DNA from 3 places in the Paenibacillus sp. LBL genome. Region 2 is predicted to be linked to each of the others. Evidence: riboswitches for the same ligand, from Rfam matches in the RefSeq annotation. Region 2 holds a riboswitch; each other region holds the start of a gene.

Evidence for each region. A riboswitch is a leader RNA that binds a small molecule or an ion and turns the genes downstream of it on or off. The one in region 2 is predicted to bind ZMP and ZTP.
Region 1: another riboswitch for ZMP and ZTP. It lies ahead of rpiB (ribose 5-phosphate isomerase B); the one in region 2 lies ahead of M2277_RS06070 (bifunctional 5,10-methylenetetrahydrofolate dehydrogenase/5,10-methenyltetrahydrofolate cyclohydrolase).
Region 3: another riboswitch for ZMP and ZTP. It lies ahead of purT (phosphoribosylglycinamide formyltransferase 2); the one in region 2 lies ahead of M2277_RS06070 (bifunctional 5,10-methylenetetrahydrofolate dehydrogenase/5,10-methenyltetrahydrofolate cyclohydrolase).

The regions. Positions count from the first base shown of each region.
Region 1 covers NZ_JARXYU010000008.1:168,376-173,976, forward strand. The annotation lists gene M2277_RS18515 (L-threonylcarbamoyladenylate synthase) at 1-834, shown strand, start outside; gene M2277_RS18520 (manganese efflux pump MntP) at 1,004-1,567, shown strand; gene M2277_RS18525 (low molecular weight protein arginine phosphatase) at 1,622-2,209, shown strand; ZMP/ZTP riboswitch at 2,305-2,386, shown strand; gene rpiB (ribose 5-phosphate isomerase B) at 2,501-2,965, shown strand; gene M2277_RS18535 (TIGR01440 family protein) at 3,055-3,639, shown strand; gene M2277_RS18540 (serine hydroxymethyltransferase) at 3,731-4,981, shown strand; gene upp (uracil phosphoribosyltransferase) at 5,316-5,601, shown strand, end outside.
Region 2 covers NZ_JARXYU010000002.1:176,727-182,327, forward strand. The annotation lists gene M2277_RS06055 (CobW family GTP-binding protein) at 1-1,018, opposite strand, end outside; gene M2277_RS06060 (TIGR03943 family putative permease subunit) at 1,026-1,991, opposite strand; gene M2277_RS06065 (permease) at 2,020-3,036, opposite strand; ZMP/ZTP riboswitch at 3,192-3,271, shown strand; gene M2277_RS06070 (bifunctional 5,10-methylenetetrahydrofolate dehydrogenase/5,10-methenyltetrahydrofolate cyclohydrolase) at 3,342-4,190, shown strand; gene M2277_RS06075 (LacI family DNA-binding transcriptional regulator) at 4,435-5,433, shown strand.
Region 3 covers NZ_JARXYU010000002.1:405,415-411,015, reverse strand. The annotation lists gene M2277_RS06950 (MATE family efflux transporter) at 1-439, opposite strand, end outside; gene purT (phosphoribosylglycinamide formyltransferase 2) at 750-1,910, opposite strand; ZMP/ZTP riboswitch at 1,997-2,077, opposite strand; gene M2277_RS06940 (LysR family transcriptional regulator) at 2,144-3,019, opposite strand; gene dapA (4-hydroxy-tetrahydrodipicolinate synthase) at 3,131-4,024, shown strand; gene M2277_RS06930 (PAS domain-containing sensor histidine kinase) at 4,192-5,601, shown strand, end outside.

The sequences.
Region 1 (5,601 bases), on a different contig from region 2:
GTCCAGCATGTGAACGAAACGGAAAGGGCGCTGATGGACTCCTTTTGGCCCGGACCTTTGTCGCTGGTACTACCCGTGAAGCGGGACGCTGTGTCACCGCGTGTAACCGCTGGTCTGGATACCGTTGCTGTGCGGATGCCTGATCACAGCGTTGCGCTTGCCCTGATCAGCGCTGCAGGGCGTCCGCTTGCTGCACCGAGCGCCAACCGCTCGGGCCGGCCGAGCCCGACGCTGGCCAGCCATGTGCTGGCAGATCTCGCCGGTTACATTGACGGCGTGCTTGACGGCGGCCCTGCCGGGGTGGGCGTCGAGTCGACCGTTGTGCAGGTCGGCGAGGATGGCGCCGTGACGGTGCTCCGCCCCGGCGGCGTCACGGCCGAGCAGCTTGCCGCCGTAGCGGCAAGCGTGCGCCTCGACCCGGCGCTGCAGCGCGCCGCCGGGGAGGCGGAAGGCCCGGCGCCGCGCTCGCCGGGCATGAAGTACACGCACTACGCACCGAAGGGTGCGATGTGCGTGGTGCAGGGCCCGCGTGCCGACGCCGTGTCGGCACGCATTGCGGCCGAGCTTGAGGCGGCCGCCCGGCGCGGAGAAGTGACCGGTGTGCTGTCGTTCGACGAGCACATCGGCCACTACCGCGCGGACGTTGCCGTCTCGCTCGGCAGCCTGGCCGCGCCGGAGGAAGCGGCCCGCCGGCTGTACGCCGGCCTTCGTCACTTCGATGACGAAGGCGCGACCTTCATCCTGGCCGAAGCGTGCCCGGATCGGGGCGTTGGCGCAGCCGTCATGAACCGGCTGCTGAAGGCCGCGGGACACCACATCATCAATGTAGATTGAACTCCAAGTCCTGGCACCAGTTTGTGAGTGATTCTCTCAATCCTTTCTCGTAATCTGCAAGAGAAAGGGGAGGCTTTGCCGGGATTCCCCAGTCGAATAAACGGTTTTGGAATCATTTAACCCTTGTCCGCATATGGTGTACAAGACCATGGGACTTGGGGGAATGAGCATGTTGGAGGCGTCTGTCCAATCGGGACAGCTTGCGGCGATTCTGCTGATGGCGGTTGCACTCGGGCTAGACGCATTTTCGCTTGGAATCGGAGTCGGGATGAGAAGCGGCATGCGCCTTGGCTATATGCTGGGCATTAGTTTCATGATTGCGCTGTTTCATATGCTAATGCCCCTGCTGGGTTTATTTGCCGGCCATTATGTGGGAATATTATTGGGCCACGTTACAGGGCTTGCAGCCGGTGGGCTGCTGCTCCTGCTGGGTGGACATATGATTTATAATGCCTTGCGTGGCGGAGAAGGCCAGCGAATTCATCCAACCGCCTTTTTGGCCATGCTGCTGTTTTCCCTCAGCGTCAGCATCGATTCGTTCTCGGTGGGGGTTTCGCTTGGCATGTTCGTGGATGATGTTTGGTTGATTGTGGTCTCTTTCGGTATCGTGGGCGGCTTGATGTCGATTCTCGGCTTGCTGCTGGGTCGCCAGGTAAGCGATAAGCTGGGGGAGTATGGCGAGATGCTCGGAGGACTCATTTTGGTCATCTTCGGCATCATGTTTATCATTTAACGCAATATTTGATACAATATCCCCAAAGAACCTACTAACAGGAGGAACGGGACTGTGAAAAATATACTGTTTGTTTGCACGGGAAATACTTGCCGCAGTCCAATGGCTGAAGGGATGCTGCGCAAGCTGTCCAAGCAGCGGGGAACTCCGCTGGAGATTCGTTCGGCAGGTGTATCGGCCGTGGATGGAATGCCGGTGTCCCATCACGCGGAATCGATACTTCGGGATCAGGATATCCAGGACCGCTTGGTGTCCAAACCTCTGACGGCGCAACTGGTAGAGTGGGCAGATCTGATTCTTACGTTGACCCAGTCGCATAAGCAGTATGCCATTCGTCAGTTTCCGCATGCGGCAGACAAGATGCACACGCTGAAGGAATTCGTTGAGGATGACCGCAGGGTGCTCGAAGATCTGCAGGAGCAGGATAGCCTATATGCAACGCTGGAGCTGGCCCGATCTCTCGGAAGGGATGTAAGTGACAGCGATCGGGAACGCCTGATTGAGCTGCGTCAGCGCATTCCGAGCTTTGATATTTCCGATCCGTTCGGCGGTTCGCGGGAAGAATACGAAGCGACAGCGGCCGAAATTCGGACGGCGTTATTCCGATTGCTGGACAAGCTGGAGTCCGAGCGGCATAAATAGGGCGACCCCTTTGTGTTTAGAAGCGAGCGTATAATTGGGCTAAAAAGCCGCTTGCCTTTCACCCCGTATTGATTTAAGATGAAGGTGAAAAACAAAGGATCCGGTGTAACTGGCGACGAAGTGGATGAAACCACGATGGAGCATCGGAATATACGGCCGGTCGCCTGGGCAAAGAGCATTTGGAGCACAACACGTGCGCCGACTGCTCTTTTTTCGTCTTTTGCGCGGAATTTGAGTTATAATGGAACAAGCTAAAACGCAAAAGCGAACATACGAGGGGGTTTTTCATAGATGAAAATCGCATTGGGTACGGATCATGCCGGCATTCGTCTGAAAGAGGAGATCGTGGAGGTCATTCGGGGTCTGGGACATGAGGTGGAGGATCTTGGCTGCGGCTGCTCCGATTCTGTGGATTATCCCGATTATGCGCTTCCGGTGTGCGAGAAGGTGGTCTCGGGTGAAGCGGATCGCGGCATTCTGATCTGCGGTACAGGGATTGGCATGAGTATCGCGGCCAACAAGGTGCCCGGTATCCGCTGCGCGCTGACCCATGATGTGTTCTCGGCAAAAGCGACGCGCGAACATAATGACAGCAATGTGATTGCACTGGGTGAACGCGTAGTCGGTCCCGGACTTGCAGCAGAGATCGTAAGCGCATGGCTGACAACGGATTTCAGCCAAGGCGAACGCCATGTCGGCCGAGTGAACAAGATCAAAGCCATCGAGGAGCGTTACCTGAAGAACGGATTGCGATAGTTCGTGTCGATCAGTATGTTATTCATCGCGGCTTATCGTGATGAGGGAATGAAGTGCTTCTGTGAAAAAAACATCGGGAGGACTGTGACATGACGGACATCTCCAAGATTTCCTTGAATGAACAGACAGCGGGCATTGTCCGCGAACTGGCCGAAGCGGCTGTTTTGGGCCCGGGTAAAGTTCTGGTCATCGGGGCCAGCACCAGCGAAGTGGTCGGCCGCCGGATCGGTACAGGCGGCGCGCTTGAGACTGCGCAGCAGCTTCTCCAAGGCATCGCCGAAGTTCAAGCGGAGTTCGGTTTTGCTGTGGCTTATCAATGCTGTGAGCATTTGAACCGTGCACTTGTCATGGAGCGCGATCTGCTTGAGCGGCTGCGCTTGACGGAAGTGGCGGCTGTTCCCATACCGGGAGCAGGCGGATCTATGGCTTCGGCGGCCTATCGCAGCATGAAGGAGCCTTGCCTTGCGGAATCCATTGAAGCTCATGCAGGAGTCGATATTGGCGAGACGCTGATCGGCATGCATTTGCGGCGAGTGGCGGTACCTTTCCGGCCAAGCGTGCGTTATGTTGGTGAGGCTCGCGTTACGGCTGCCTATACCCGGCCGAAGCTGATTGGCGGGGAGCGTGCGGTGTACCGGTTCGAGCAGAAGGATGATGGGGCGCAGTGCGATTGATTCGAATGAAAGCTCGCTTTTTTGTTATTTGTTATATCTGTAGTTTTAATTTGGCAACCAAAATAACGATGGATTATGGGAGGATATGAACATGATGGAACATTTGCGGAAGAATGACCCGGCTGTACTGGAAGCAATGGATTTGGAACTGAAGCGTCAACGCAGCAATATTGAGCTGATCGCCTCGGAGAATATTGTCAGCGAAGCGGTTATGGAAGCAATGGGGACCGTGCTGACGAATAAATATGCGGAAGGCTACCCTGGCAAACGCTACTACGGTGGTTGTGAGCGTGTGGATATCGTGGAGGATATCGCCCGTGACCGTGCCAAGGAATTGTTCGGTGCCGAGCATGTGAACGTGCAGCCGCATTCCGGTGCACAAGCGAACATGGCGGTGTATTTGGCTGCGCTCAAGCCTGGAGATACCGTTCTTGGCATGAACCTCGCTCATGGCGGCCATTTGACTCACGGAAGTCCTGTTAACGCTTCGGGCCTTCTGTACAACTTCGTTGCTTACGGCGTGCAAGAAGATACGTTCCTGATCGATTACGATGAAGTTCGCAAAGCGGCCTTCAAGCATCGTCCTCGCATGATCGTGGCTGGAGCAAGTGCCTACCCACGTATCATTGATTTTGAAAAACTTGCGGCCATCGCGAACGACGTTGGTGCGTTATTCATGGTCGATATGGCTCATATTGCAGGTCTTGTTGCGGCGGGTCTTCATCCGAGTCCGGTTCCACATGCTCATTTTGTTACCACCACAACGCATAAGACGCTTCGCGGGCCTCGCGGCGGTATGATTCTGTGCAAAAAAGCTTGGGCACAAGCGATCGATAAAGCGGTATTCCCGGGTTCCCAGGGCGGACCGCTGATGCATGTCATTGCTTCCAAGGCTGTGGCCCTTGGTGAAGCATTGGATCCGTCCTTCAAGACCTATGCGGAGCATGTGGTGAAGAACGCAAAAGTTCTGGCCGATACCCTGATCGAGGAAGGGCTGAACATCGTTTCCGGCGGAACCGATAACCATCTGATGCTGATTGATACCCGCAATCTGGATATCACAGGCAAGGACGCGGAGAAGGTGCTGGATTCCATCGGCATCACCGTGAACAAGAACGCCATCCCGTTCGATCCGACGAGTCCGTTTGTAACGAGCGGTATTCGCATCGGTACGCCTGCGGTAACTTCCCGCGGCATGGATGAGAAGGCGATGGTTACCATCGCGAAGGTTATTGCCATGACATTGAAGCAGCCTAAAGACGAGGCGACCCTTGAACAAGCAGGCCGTATGGTGGCTGAGCTTACAGATCAATACCCTCTCTATGCCGAAATGAAATATTAATCACAGTTTAGTCCGTTCCAGAGGCTTATGATAAGAGGACCCCGCCTGATGCAGGTGGGGTCCTTTTCAGAGCTATAAACATTCTGGCCAGATTGCTTTGCTCATATTTTTCCAGTCAGGCGACTGCGGATAGCATCAATATAGGCGAAAATGGAAAACCTAGGTCTAGCCGGTGGCGGTCCCGTCACAAGGTCGAAACAAGCGGGAAATAAACATAACCGGTGCAGGTGTCAATTGACTAGAGGGAATGATATAATAGACAGGATTTATGGAGCTCACAACGATTTATGCCCATATTGAAATAACATTTGCATTCAAACCGGAGGGACCTGACATGGGAAAATTGGTGATTTGTGATCACCCGTTGATTCAACACAAACTTACATTTATCCGCGATATGCGGACTAACACCAAAGATTTTCGCGAATTAGTAGACGAAGTCGCGACTTTGATGGCTTATGAGATTACACGGGAGGTTCCTCTTGAGTCGATATCCGTGCAGACGCCGGTAGCGGAAACGCAGGGGAAAGTCATTTCCGGCAGAATGCTCGGTCTGGTGCCGATTCTGCGTGCTGGCCTGGGTATGCTGGACGGGGTTGTAAAACTGCTCCCCGCAGCAA
Region 2 (5,601 bases):
CCTGTACGATGCGCGTTTTATCCAGACGATGGCCGATGAGTGTGAGATATCCGCGCTGCAGCCGCAGGGTGCTTGGTTGGCATTCCAGCTGTGAACCCGCCCACTGAACAAGTGTGGGGCCAGTCGAGAGCTGAATATAGCCTTTGGCTCGTATCAGGCTGGACCTGCGCGCGGTCAAAAAGGCTTCGATCACACTTATGCGAAGCGGGATAGGGGTTGGCGCGGATAACGTTAAGGTATCCAGACCCGAGAAGGAGGGATTTGTCTGCTCTGACTCCACTCCATGTTGATGGCGGTGATTCGCGAATATTGGGGCTCCCTGGGGATGAGGCTCATGTTTGAGGGCCTCTTCACTCCATGGTGTGTCTTGAATTTGATCTGTGAGAACATCCGCTGGCAGTGAGAATTCACGAAACACTTCCAGCTCATCTATACGGCTGTAATCGGTCACGGACAGGCTTGCGGCCGTGTTTATTTTTCGTATGGAAGTGATGACCTTGTTGAGATGTTTCTCTTCGCATTCACCCGCTTTGTTAAGGATGATAGTATCCGCGAAGCTGATTTGTCCCCGTAGGGTACGGACCAGTTCGCGGCTGGATGCGAAGAAGCTGTTGTATTCCAGAAATTTGCTGCCGTCGGCCAAAGCGATTTTGCGCTGGATCGATATGCGATCCACAAGGGACGGATCCTGCAGATCCTCAAGAATCTGCTCAGGGTTCGCGACTCCGGTGGTCTCAATAAATATGAGATCAGGTTTCTGATCTAACAGGGTGTTCAGAGCTTGCCCAAGCTCGCTTCGTTTGGTGCAGCAGATGCAGCCGTCAAGCAGCTTCTCGATCGGAAGATCCGGCATTTCGCCGGATACGATAGCCCCATCCACGTCCTGATCGCCCATCTCGTTCATCAATACGGCTGTCTTCCACTGCTGCTTGGCGGCATAATCCAGCAGTCTGAGCAGCAGCGTTGTTTTGCCGCTTCCCAAAAAACCGCTAATCATAATTACAGGCACTTTGCTCATCGGTTCCTTACCTCCCGGTATCTTTAATATTGGAATACAGTTCATCAAACTCCGCCACGGAGTCCGCATTTGTAAAAATGTACGGGGATGCCGGCTGCTCAATCCGTTGAATTTTTTCGGCTTGCACTTGAAGAGTTTTCTCACCATTTAGGGTACTCACCTGGATCGTGCCATCGATCTGAACCCATGTGTCATTGTCAAAAGACGAAGCATTCGCGCCGCGGACAATAATGCCAAACGGGATGGCGTCAGCGGTGCAGCACATGACAAGGAATCGGCTGACGGCAAACGTGTCTATTAACATATGTTTATCCCGATGGACGAAACCTTGGACTGTAATGGATTTTCCTTGAAACTGCTGTTTATACATATCGATGGCACCGACGGTCTCCGAGAAAATGTCAGGTTCAACCGAAATGACGGAAAGCGTATATAAACGCTTGGCGAGCTCTGCGAATTCCACGCTGTAGATGTCCTTGGCAATAAACAGCTCCTGCTGCGAGGCGTCTTGGGTCGCCGATTGATCAGCAGATAGAGAGTGGTTATTTGTCTCAGAGGCTGCAGAGGCGTTCTGGTCCTCGGCCTTACGGCGGACATCCGGGTTCGGATAGGTGTAGATCATGCCTTTTTTGGAAGCCATGTCGCTTCCAAGAGCTTGATTCGGCAGAAGCTGGCCGAACAGCAGCGGTACTGCGAACAACCCGTAGACGGTCATGTTTTTGACAAAGCCGTTAGGCAGGGGATGCTCGCAATCACACACTTCTCCGGTATCACCCCCAAGAGCGTGCCACAGCATACCGAATGCAATGAATAGAAGCGGGACCGGACAGAGCAGCAGCAGGGTCTGCATGTGTGGAGCCAGGTAATAATGAAGAGAATCTGTAGCATTCAGATGCATGATATAGAAGGCAAGAGCTGCAATGAGCAGCGACCGAAGCACATAATGGCCCCGTATAGCCAAGCTGGAAATCATCGTTTACATCAGCCTCCTCCCCAATAAGCTAACCTCGAAACAGAGCATCAACGGCTATAGAGCCGATAAAGACCAGCGTGATAACCAGCAGGCTTAGACCGATTACGAATTTGGTCTTGAACGTAGCGGACAGCATAAGCAAGCTTTTGAAATCCAGCATCGGGCCGAGAACAAGAAAGGAAACCAGCGGACCGACCGAAAAGCTGTGCGTGAACGCAGACGCGACAAAGGCATCCGAAGTCGAGCAGAGCGACAATATAAACGCAAACCCCATCATGAACAGATAAGAGGCGGCAGGACCGTTTCCTAATGCCAACAATTCATCCCTTGGAATGAAGGATTGGATACAGGCGGTCAAGAACGCGCCAAGAACCAGATACTTGGTCATTTCAATTAATTCGTCTCCGGCGTGAACAAACATGCTCCTCCATGTTTTAGGGTGCTCATGCATTTTCCGTCCCCCATTGACGGAGCCCTGTTCGGTAAACTCCTGAAAGGATCGCTTGAGCGGATTATGTTTGGAGAATACATATACGATTAAACCTATCGTCACGGCAACGGCCAATGCTAGTCCCATCCGGCCGATCACCACTTCGGGATGCGAGCGGAAGGCCATGATGGTTGCGGCGAACACGACCGGATTCAGTATGGGGCCGCTGAGGATAAAGGTGACAGCGATGTAGGCAGGCATTCCTTTTAACATCAACCTTCGGACGACCGGTATCATCCCGCATTCACATATGGGAAGCACGATGCCCAGCATGGAAGCAAACAAGACGCCGATGAGCGGATTTTTGGGTATAAGACGGCGCACCCATTGCTCTTTTACAAACATTTGCAGAAGGGACGAGAGCAGCACGCCTAGCAAAACAAAAGGTAGCGCCTCAAGGAAGATGCCAGTAAAAATGGTTTTGACCTGCTGCATGTCAAGGATTTCGACGAGCCTGGAACCAGAACCATTTTGGAGCCATATCGTTAAGACCGGAATCACGAAGACAAGCGGCAGGATGAAGGGCAGCATTTTAAATACAACGGGATGTCTCATCAAGTCCTCCTGAAGCGAAATGTTCTTAGCACATTCTATGCTTGGACAATCGGCAACATACGTGTTTTTAATAATTTAATCAAAAAGATTACGATTTGGAACGGGCGCATCATCCTGGTAGCGTGAAGTCCAAAGTCATGGTATATTAAAAAAAGTTATCTATGTGTTACTGGCGTAACTTGGGTCACCAAGAGGGAGCACATAGGATCATATGCCGTACGCCTGGGCAAGAGGTAAGGAGACAGAGATGTCGCCTTGCCTCTTTATGTTTATTACAATAACAATGGCGAAGGAGCGGATGTGCAATGAGTAAGGAACCTGTGATTTTGGATGGAAAGCTGGTATCCGACGATATCAAGGCCAAGCTGGCCGTGAAGGTGCAGGAGCTTAAGGAGAAAGGGGTAACCCCTTGCCTGGCAACGATATTGGTAGGAGAAGATCCGGCTTCGGCAACCTATGTGCGAATGAAGGGAAATGCCTGTGAGCGGCTTGGAATTATATCTAAAAAAGTGGTGCTAGACGAGTCGACAACAACGGAGGAACTGATGGCAGCCATTCAAGAGCTGAATGAGGATCCCAATGTTCACGGCATTCTGCTGCAGCATCCGGTACCCCATCATATCGATGAACGAGCGGCTTTTGATACCATCCATATTGAAAAAGATGTGGACGGGGTCACCACGCTTGGGTTCTCGCAAAATGCGTTTGGTTTTGCCGAATATCCTTCCTGTACGCCTGCGGCGATACTTGCGATTATGGATTATTACAACCTGCCGATTGAAGGGAAACATGCCGTCATTGTTGGACGCAGTCCGATTCTCGGCAAGCCGGTATCGATGATGCTGCTGAATCGCAATGCTACGGTTACGATCTGTCATTCGAGAACGAAGGATCTCGCCAATATTGTCTCGCAGGCGGATATTGTTGTTGCTGCCGTAGGCAAACCCAATTTTATTCAAGGGAACTGGATCAAGCCGGGGGCCGTTGTATTGGATGCAGGCTATAACAAAGGGAATATCGGTGACTGCGATTATGAAGCTTGCGCGAAGGCTGCTTCCGCGATTACGCCGGTACCTGCCGGCGTGGGTCCTGTTACGATTGCTACGCTGCTGAAGCATACCGTAGAATCGGCTGAGCGAACCGTGCAAGTCTAAGGGGAAAGCCATAGACCATCTACATGTTAAGTTAAGGGGAACCAAGAATAATCCCCTTCGAATCGCTTTATCAACGCCAAAGTTTGGATCTTAGAGAGGTATGGTCTATAAAATGATAGGCCCTAGGCCTGCAATTTCACGGACGCCCGGAGGTCATGGTATAGTTAGAGAAATGCGAAATCGAAGGGGAGAGCTTCATGCATACACGAATCAAAGCCTGTTGTGCGGCTCCGGTGATCAGTGAATGAAGAACACGATCGCCGATATCGCTCACAAAGCCGGAGTTGCCAAAAGCACGGTCTCCCGTTTCTTAAACGGAGGATCCGTAAGCCATGCGACACGCCGAAAGATTGAGCAGGTCATTCAGGAAACCGGCTATATTCCGAATTCTTTTGCACAGAGCTTAAAAGCGAAAAAAACCAGTATGATCGGCACCATTATGCCGCGTCTGGACTCATTTTCCGCATCGCAGACCGTGGCCGGAATGGACGAAGAACTAAGGGAACACGGATATCAGCTTCTCATCATTAATGCAAGCCAGGATTTATCCCGAGAGATTGAGGCGCTGTATGACCTCGCCAGACAAAAAATATCAGGGATCATTCTATTCGCCACACAGGTGACGGAGACGCATCTTGCCGCGATTAAAGAGATCGGCATTCCCGTTCTTCTGCTCGGACAACAGCACAAGGATGTTCACAGCATGATTTATAACGACTATGCCGCAGGCTATGACATGGGGCGTTATGTACTGTCCAAGGGACATCGTAACATAGCTTATATTGGTGTTACGGAAAAAGACGTTGCAGTTGGGGTCAAACGAAAGGAAGGATTTCTGAAAGCGGTGAGCGAGCATGTTGGTGTGGAAGTGAATCTCGATCTCTATGAAAGTGGATTTAAAATGTCAGATGGCGTTCAGACCGCGTTGACGATTTTCCAATCTAATCGAACGCTGCCAACGGCGGTGGTCTGCGCCACGGACAACATCGCGCTTGGCGTGATGAAAGCTGCGCATATGAAGGGCATTCAAATTCCCAGCGAACTCTCCGTTACCGGATTTGGCGGATACGATGTAACCGAGGTGATTCACCCCGGATTGACCACGGTTAAATATGGATATTTTCAAGCGGGGCACCTCGCTGCACAGCATATTATCAAGCTGGTCAACGACGAGCCTGCGGATCTCCTGACGGTCATGAATTGCGAGATGATTCATCGGGAAAGCGTTGACAATCTGAATTAGTTATTTTATACTAAAAACGGAACCGGTTCCAACTCAGGCGTTTGCTGCTTGTAATGGAACTGAGTTCATTATTTTTAAACTTGATTGGAACCGGTTCCACTATGATTGGTTTTGTTCACGTACACCTGCAGCACGTCTGTTTGATTCTTTAGTTAGCCCATTTATAAG
Region 3 (5,601 bases), 230 kb from region 2:
ACAGAACGGCTGCGCCAACACCCCAGTTGATAACAATCAAATAGGAGTAGGCATCATCCAATATTTCAGCCGGCGTATTCATCATCTCAAGCACCGGTCTCGTAAACATCACACTGACAACGGTTAGAAAAATGGTGAAGACAAGGCTGATCCAGATGCTCGTGCCGACACTTTTACGGATACCTGCGATATCTTTTGCACCGAAGCGCTGAGCCGTTATGATGGACAATCCTGCGGTCAAGCCTTGGGCAAAACCGATGACAAAGAACAAAATGCTGCCTGTCGAACCTACGGCTGCAAGTGCGTCCACCCCAATTGTCCGTCCCACGATGAGTGTATCTGCCATATTGTAAAACTGCTGAAAAACATTACCGATTAAGAGCGGAATCGTAAACATCACGATCAGCTTGATCGGACTTCCCTGTGTCATATCTCTCATGTTATTTCTCCTATGCCTGTAGAGCGTTCTATTTATATGTTGAAATGAATCCCGTGATAAGGCCCCAAATGATGGGATTATCGGGATGTGGACCATCGTATTCCTGTGTATCTTATCATGAACGATCGTAAATTTCTGCATATTTATTATTAATTTTTAAATTACATATACTCGTCTCGGCACCACGGCACGGCAATAGCGAAACGGATGCTCGCGGCTGCTTCCTATAGAAATAGGCCAACCGGGAAGTGCCGGTTGACCTTAGAACATGATCAAGAGGGACAAGCAAGAAAGGTTACACTTTAAGCGATTAAACTTTTTCTACAGCAAGCATCTCCCATGCTTTTTTTGCACGTGAACGTGCCTCTTCTACATGGCTGGCCGTGGACAGCGCAACCGCGACGCGTCTTCCGACCTTGGTTACAGGCTTGCCAAAAATGCGCAGCTGAGTGTTCGGAACGGCAAGTGCCCGCTCAGCACCGGTAACCGTATAATGTTCCAGCTCTTTCGGTGCTTTCAACGGCCGGCTGGCTCCAGGCGTGATCCATTCGATCTCGGGTATCGGATACCCGAGAATGGCACGTACATGAAGCGCAAATTCGGACAGGTTTTGTGTGACAAGCGTAACCAAGCCGGTATCATGCGGCCTTGGAGATACTTCACTGAAGTACACTTTGTTCTCGGTCAAGAACAGCTCTACCCCAAACAATCCGAACCCGCCAAGCTCGTCGGTAATCGCCTTTGCTATACCTTTGGCTTCCTCAATCTGCTCTTCCGACATGTTATGCGGCTGCCAGGATTCGATGTAGTCTCCACTCTCCTGGATATGCCCGATTGGCGCGCAGTAGTTTGTCCCACTCACAGAGCGAACCGTCAGAAGTGTTATCTCGGATTGAAACGTAATAAATTCCTCAATGATCACTCTCCCGTTCTGCACCCGGCCGCCTTCCATGGCAATATTCCAGCAGGACGCGATCTCATCTACTGAGCGGCAGACACTCTGGCCTTTGCCGGATGAGCTCATAAGCGGTTTAATGACACACGGAAATCCCATCTCCCGCACAGCCTGAACAAACTCCTCATACGTATCGGCAAACCGATAACCCGCAGTCGGCAGCCCCAGCTTCTCCGACGCCAGTCGGCGGATGCCTTCCCGATCCATCGTCAGTTTCGCGGCTCTCGCGGTAGGAATAACGCGGTATCCCTCTTCCTCCAGCTTCACAAGCTCCGACGTTGCCAGTGCTTCAATCTCGGGAACGATCAAATCCGGCTTCTCCTGCTCTATGATCTCGCGCAGCTTATCCCCATCCAGCATATCAATGACATAACTGCGATGGGCGACATGCATGGCGGGAGCATCGGCATAACGATCAACGGCGATGGTTTCAACGCCCAGTCTCTGTGCCTCGATGACAACCTCTTTTCCCAGTTCTCCTGATCCTAGCAGCAGTATTTTCTTCGTTTTCAACATCGTTGTGATATCCCCTTTCTTTCATAGTTTCAGAGATGATAGAAGTCATTAGAATAATAAAAGAGGTAAGGGAAATAAGCTTCCCTTACCTCTGCCCAGGCGTACGGCCGTTGTCATCCATGTGCTCCCTCATGGTCCCCCATGCTACGCCAGTCACACATAAACCTATACATTGTTAGCTAAATCATACTTAATCTTTCCCTTAAATGCAATATCATCGGACAGAGCTTTTTCTAGGGTTTGGATATCATCATATCGATGAAATCTCTCTGCGCATGCGAGATCCATTTCTTAGGATGTATCACCATCTGTATGTCCAGTCGGATATCCGGATGGATAAAGGGAAGAACAGCCAGCTCTCCCCGCTTGATTTCCGCTTCGGCTACCATGCGGGGCAACAGCGAAATCCCCGAACCGGACATGACATAGCGCTTAATCGCTTCGGGATTGCCTAATTCCAATCCTATACGTAAGGGAACGCCGCGGGCACGAAGGACCTTTTCCAGCATGATACGATAATTGCAGCTATCCTCGGTCATAATCCATTCTACATCAGCCAGATGTTCAAGCTTAATGACGGGATGAACATGCAGAGGATGATTCGGGTGAGCGACCAGTAATAGAGGTTCCTCCCTGATTCGAATCCATGTTAAGGATGCATCAGACGGGTTATGTTCCAGCATGAGACCCATATCGTACTCGCCTTCCCTCACTTTACTCACAATGCGGTCTTCACGATCTGGCTGCAAACGAATGGAAAGATCCTCATATTGATGTCTCAGCCGATGTACGACCGGCGGAAGAAAATAAGCGGCTAACGAGTCGATGGTCCCTATCGATAAGGTGCCCCCGCCTTGTTTGGTCAGCTTTTCCTTCGACTGCTGGAACAGGTCCAGCATCTGAACTGCATACTTCAGAAGCTCCTCTCCGGACTTCGTCAACCGCAGACCTTTGCCGTATCGCTCAAACAGCTTGACGCCATATTCCTTCTCCAGCTTCTGAATCTGAGTGGTTACGCTGGATTGAGCATATCCTAACTCCTCCGCAGCTTTCGTGAAACTTTGACGATCCGCCACTTCCTTGAATGTTTGCAGGTAGATGAGTTCCATCTCGCTCTCCTTATCAATAATATTGATAATAATTATCTATTATTATAGATAACACTGATCCTGATTGCCATGATACAGTATAACCACAACCAATGAAATGGAGGAAGGGCCATGTTGAATGAGCAGCAGCTGCATGGAATTTATGTGCCTGTCATTACACCCTTTTCACAGGATTATGAGCTGGACCTTATTTCGTATCAACGTTATGTAGAGAACTTGTTAACCCATGACATTCAGGGTTTGGTCATCAACGGTACGACCGGCGAGGCGCCAACGGTTACGTGGGAGGAGGTTGTTCGGCTTACAGGGGAAACCCGGAGAATTCTGGGCAAGCGGCAATTGCCGCTGGTCATCGGTACAGGAACGAACGATACGGTCTCCAGCGTGAAACGGACGGAACAGGCAGCGCTTATCGGTGCCAATGCCGTATTGGTAGTCACACCTTACTACAGCCGTCCTTCAATAGAAGGGATCATGGAACACTTCCGTCAAGTGTCCGAGGTCGGTATACCGGTTATCTTGTATGAAGTTCCTTCGCGTACAGGTATCCGGCTGCCGGTCGATGCCATAAGAAGAATCATGGATCTGCCTGGTGTGATTGGCATGAAGGATAGCACCTCAAGTACGGAGTTAATGAAGGAATTATCACAGAATCGTACGAAGCCTGTTCTATGCGGGGATGATATTCACTTCCAGGAAATGCTGTATCATGGCGCTTCCGGCGGGATTCTGGCGTCTGCCAACTTGAATACCGAGGCCTACATTCGCATGTATCAATTAGCTGCCCAAGGGGACTATTTTCGGTCTGAACTGGAATTTGAAGTGCTGATTCCGTGTATTCAGAAGCTGTTCGCAGAATCTAATCCCGTTCCACTCAAATGGCTGCTCGCCAAGCAAGGGCTCATCTCTAATGACACTCTTCGTCTGCCGATGGCACCCATTTCGGAGGAGCTAAAGCTATCCTTTGAAAAGGTCCTGCGAAATCTGTTCTTTCACACGCGTTGAGCAGTAAGTTGCTCTAAGAAAAAGGCAAGGAGGATTTGTTGCCTTGCCTTTTCTGTATGGCGGGCAGCCAAAGCCAAAGATCAATAGAATAGGATTGATGAAAGATAGGGACCAACATATAATATGGGTAACTTCGATCCTTGCAGATATTTGAGAGGAGACTTGCAGTGCTGCCCTATCCCAACCAAAATCCTGATTTTGCTTTTGAACAAGCTGTAATTGGAATGGCAATTGTTTCACTTGATGGAACTCTACTTAAGGCCAATACGGCACTAAGTGATCTATTGGGTTACACGCAGCAAGCGTTAACTGCCGGGGCGCAGCAAGCGGAAAGCATACGCATGCTATTGAATTGTATCGTTCAGAACGTAAAGGCGTCTCAAGATCATCAGCAATCCATAAACCCTTTTGAACATACCTATCATCATCCAGAGAAGCACATGCTCTACCTCAACATACATACCGGGATTGAGCTGGATACGGAGAAGAATCCCAAGTCGTACTGGGTACAGCTTGAGGATCGAACCCTGCACCGTCAGCTTATGGAGCGGCTCGAACAGAAGGAACAGAAACTCTTCGAGAAAGAACATACATTCCTGCAGCTGCTGGAGATTCTCCCCCTCTCAGTACTCATCACCAAGAAGGGTATTGTCCAGTACGTTAATCCCGCAGCGCTCAGAATGGTAAAAGCCACGCATCCCCGTGATGTTCTTGGCATTTCAACAGATGTAGTGGTCGATGTATCGTCTCATAATGACCTGATCAAGCGCCGTATGCGATATGAGAAAGATGGGGTTATTGGAAGCGTCAACTATCTGATCCGCTGCCTGGACGGGCAAGAGAAGATTGTCAGCGGCTGCACGATAATGGTCCATTATGAAGGTGATACAGCCGCCTTGGGCATCTTCAAAGACATCACCGAGCAGCGGATGGAAGAGGACCGCGTAATGCAGTCTGAGAAGCTAACGACCGCTGGACAGCTGGCCGCAGGAATCGCCCATGAAATCAGGAATCCGTTAACATCCATTAACGGATTCGTGAAGCTGCTGCGATCTTCGGAAAGCAGCAACGAGCTATATTTTGAAATTATTGAATCGGAGCTTAAACGCATTGAGCTGATTGTCAACGAACTGCTGGTGCTCTCCAAGCCGCAAGGGGTTCATGTCAGCGGTCCAATCGAAGTACTGCCGATTCTGGAGCAGATTATTACACTGATGAAGGTTCAAGCCGCACTCAAAAATATCGAAATCATTCCTCATTACCCGGATGTCCCGATATCCGTTCAGGGTGAGGTCAATCAGCTTAAGCAAGTCTTTATCAATCTGCTGAAAAATGCGATGGAAGCGATGAATCAAGGGGGAACCATCACCGTAGACATGCTGCGCAGCGGCCACAATGTTCAAATTGTAGTGCAGGACGAAGGGATTGGGATGACTCCTGAGCAGATCCAATCCTTGGGACAGCCTTTTTTCACAACCAAAGATACAGGAACGGGACTCGGTCTCATGATAACCAAGAACATTATTCACAATCACGGCGGAACGATGAACGTGGAGAGCGTGCCTGATCATGGGACA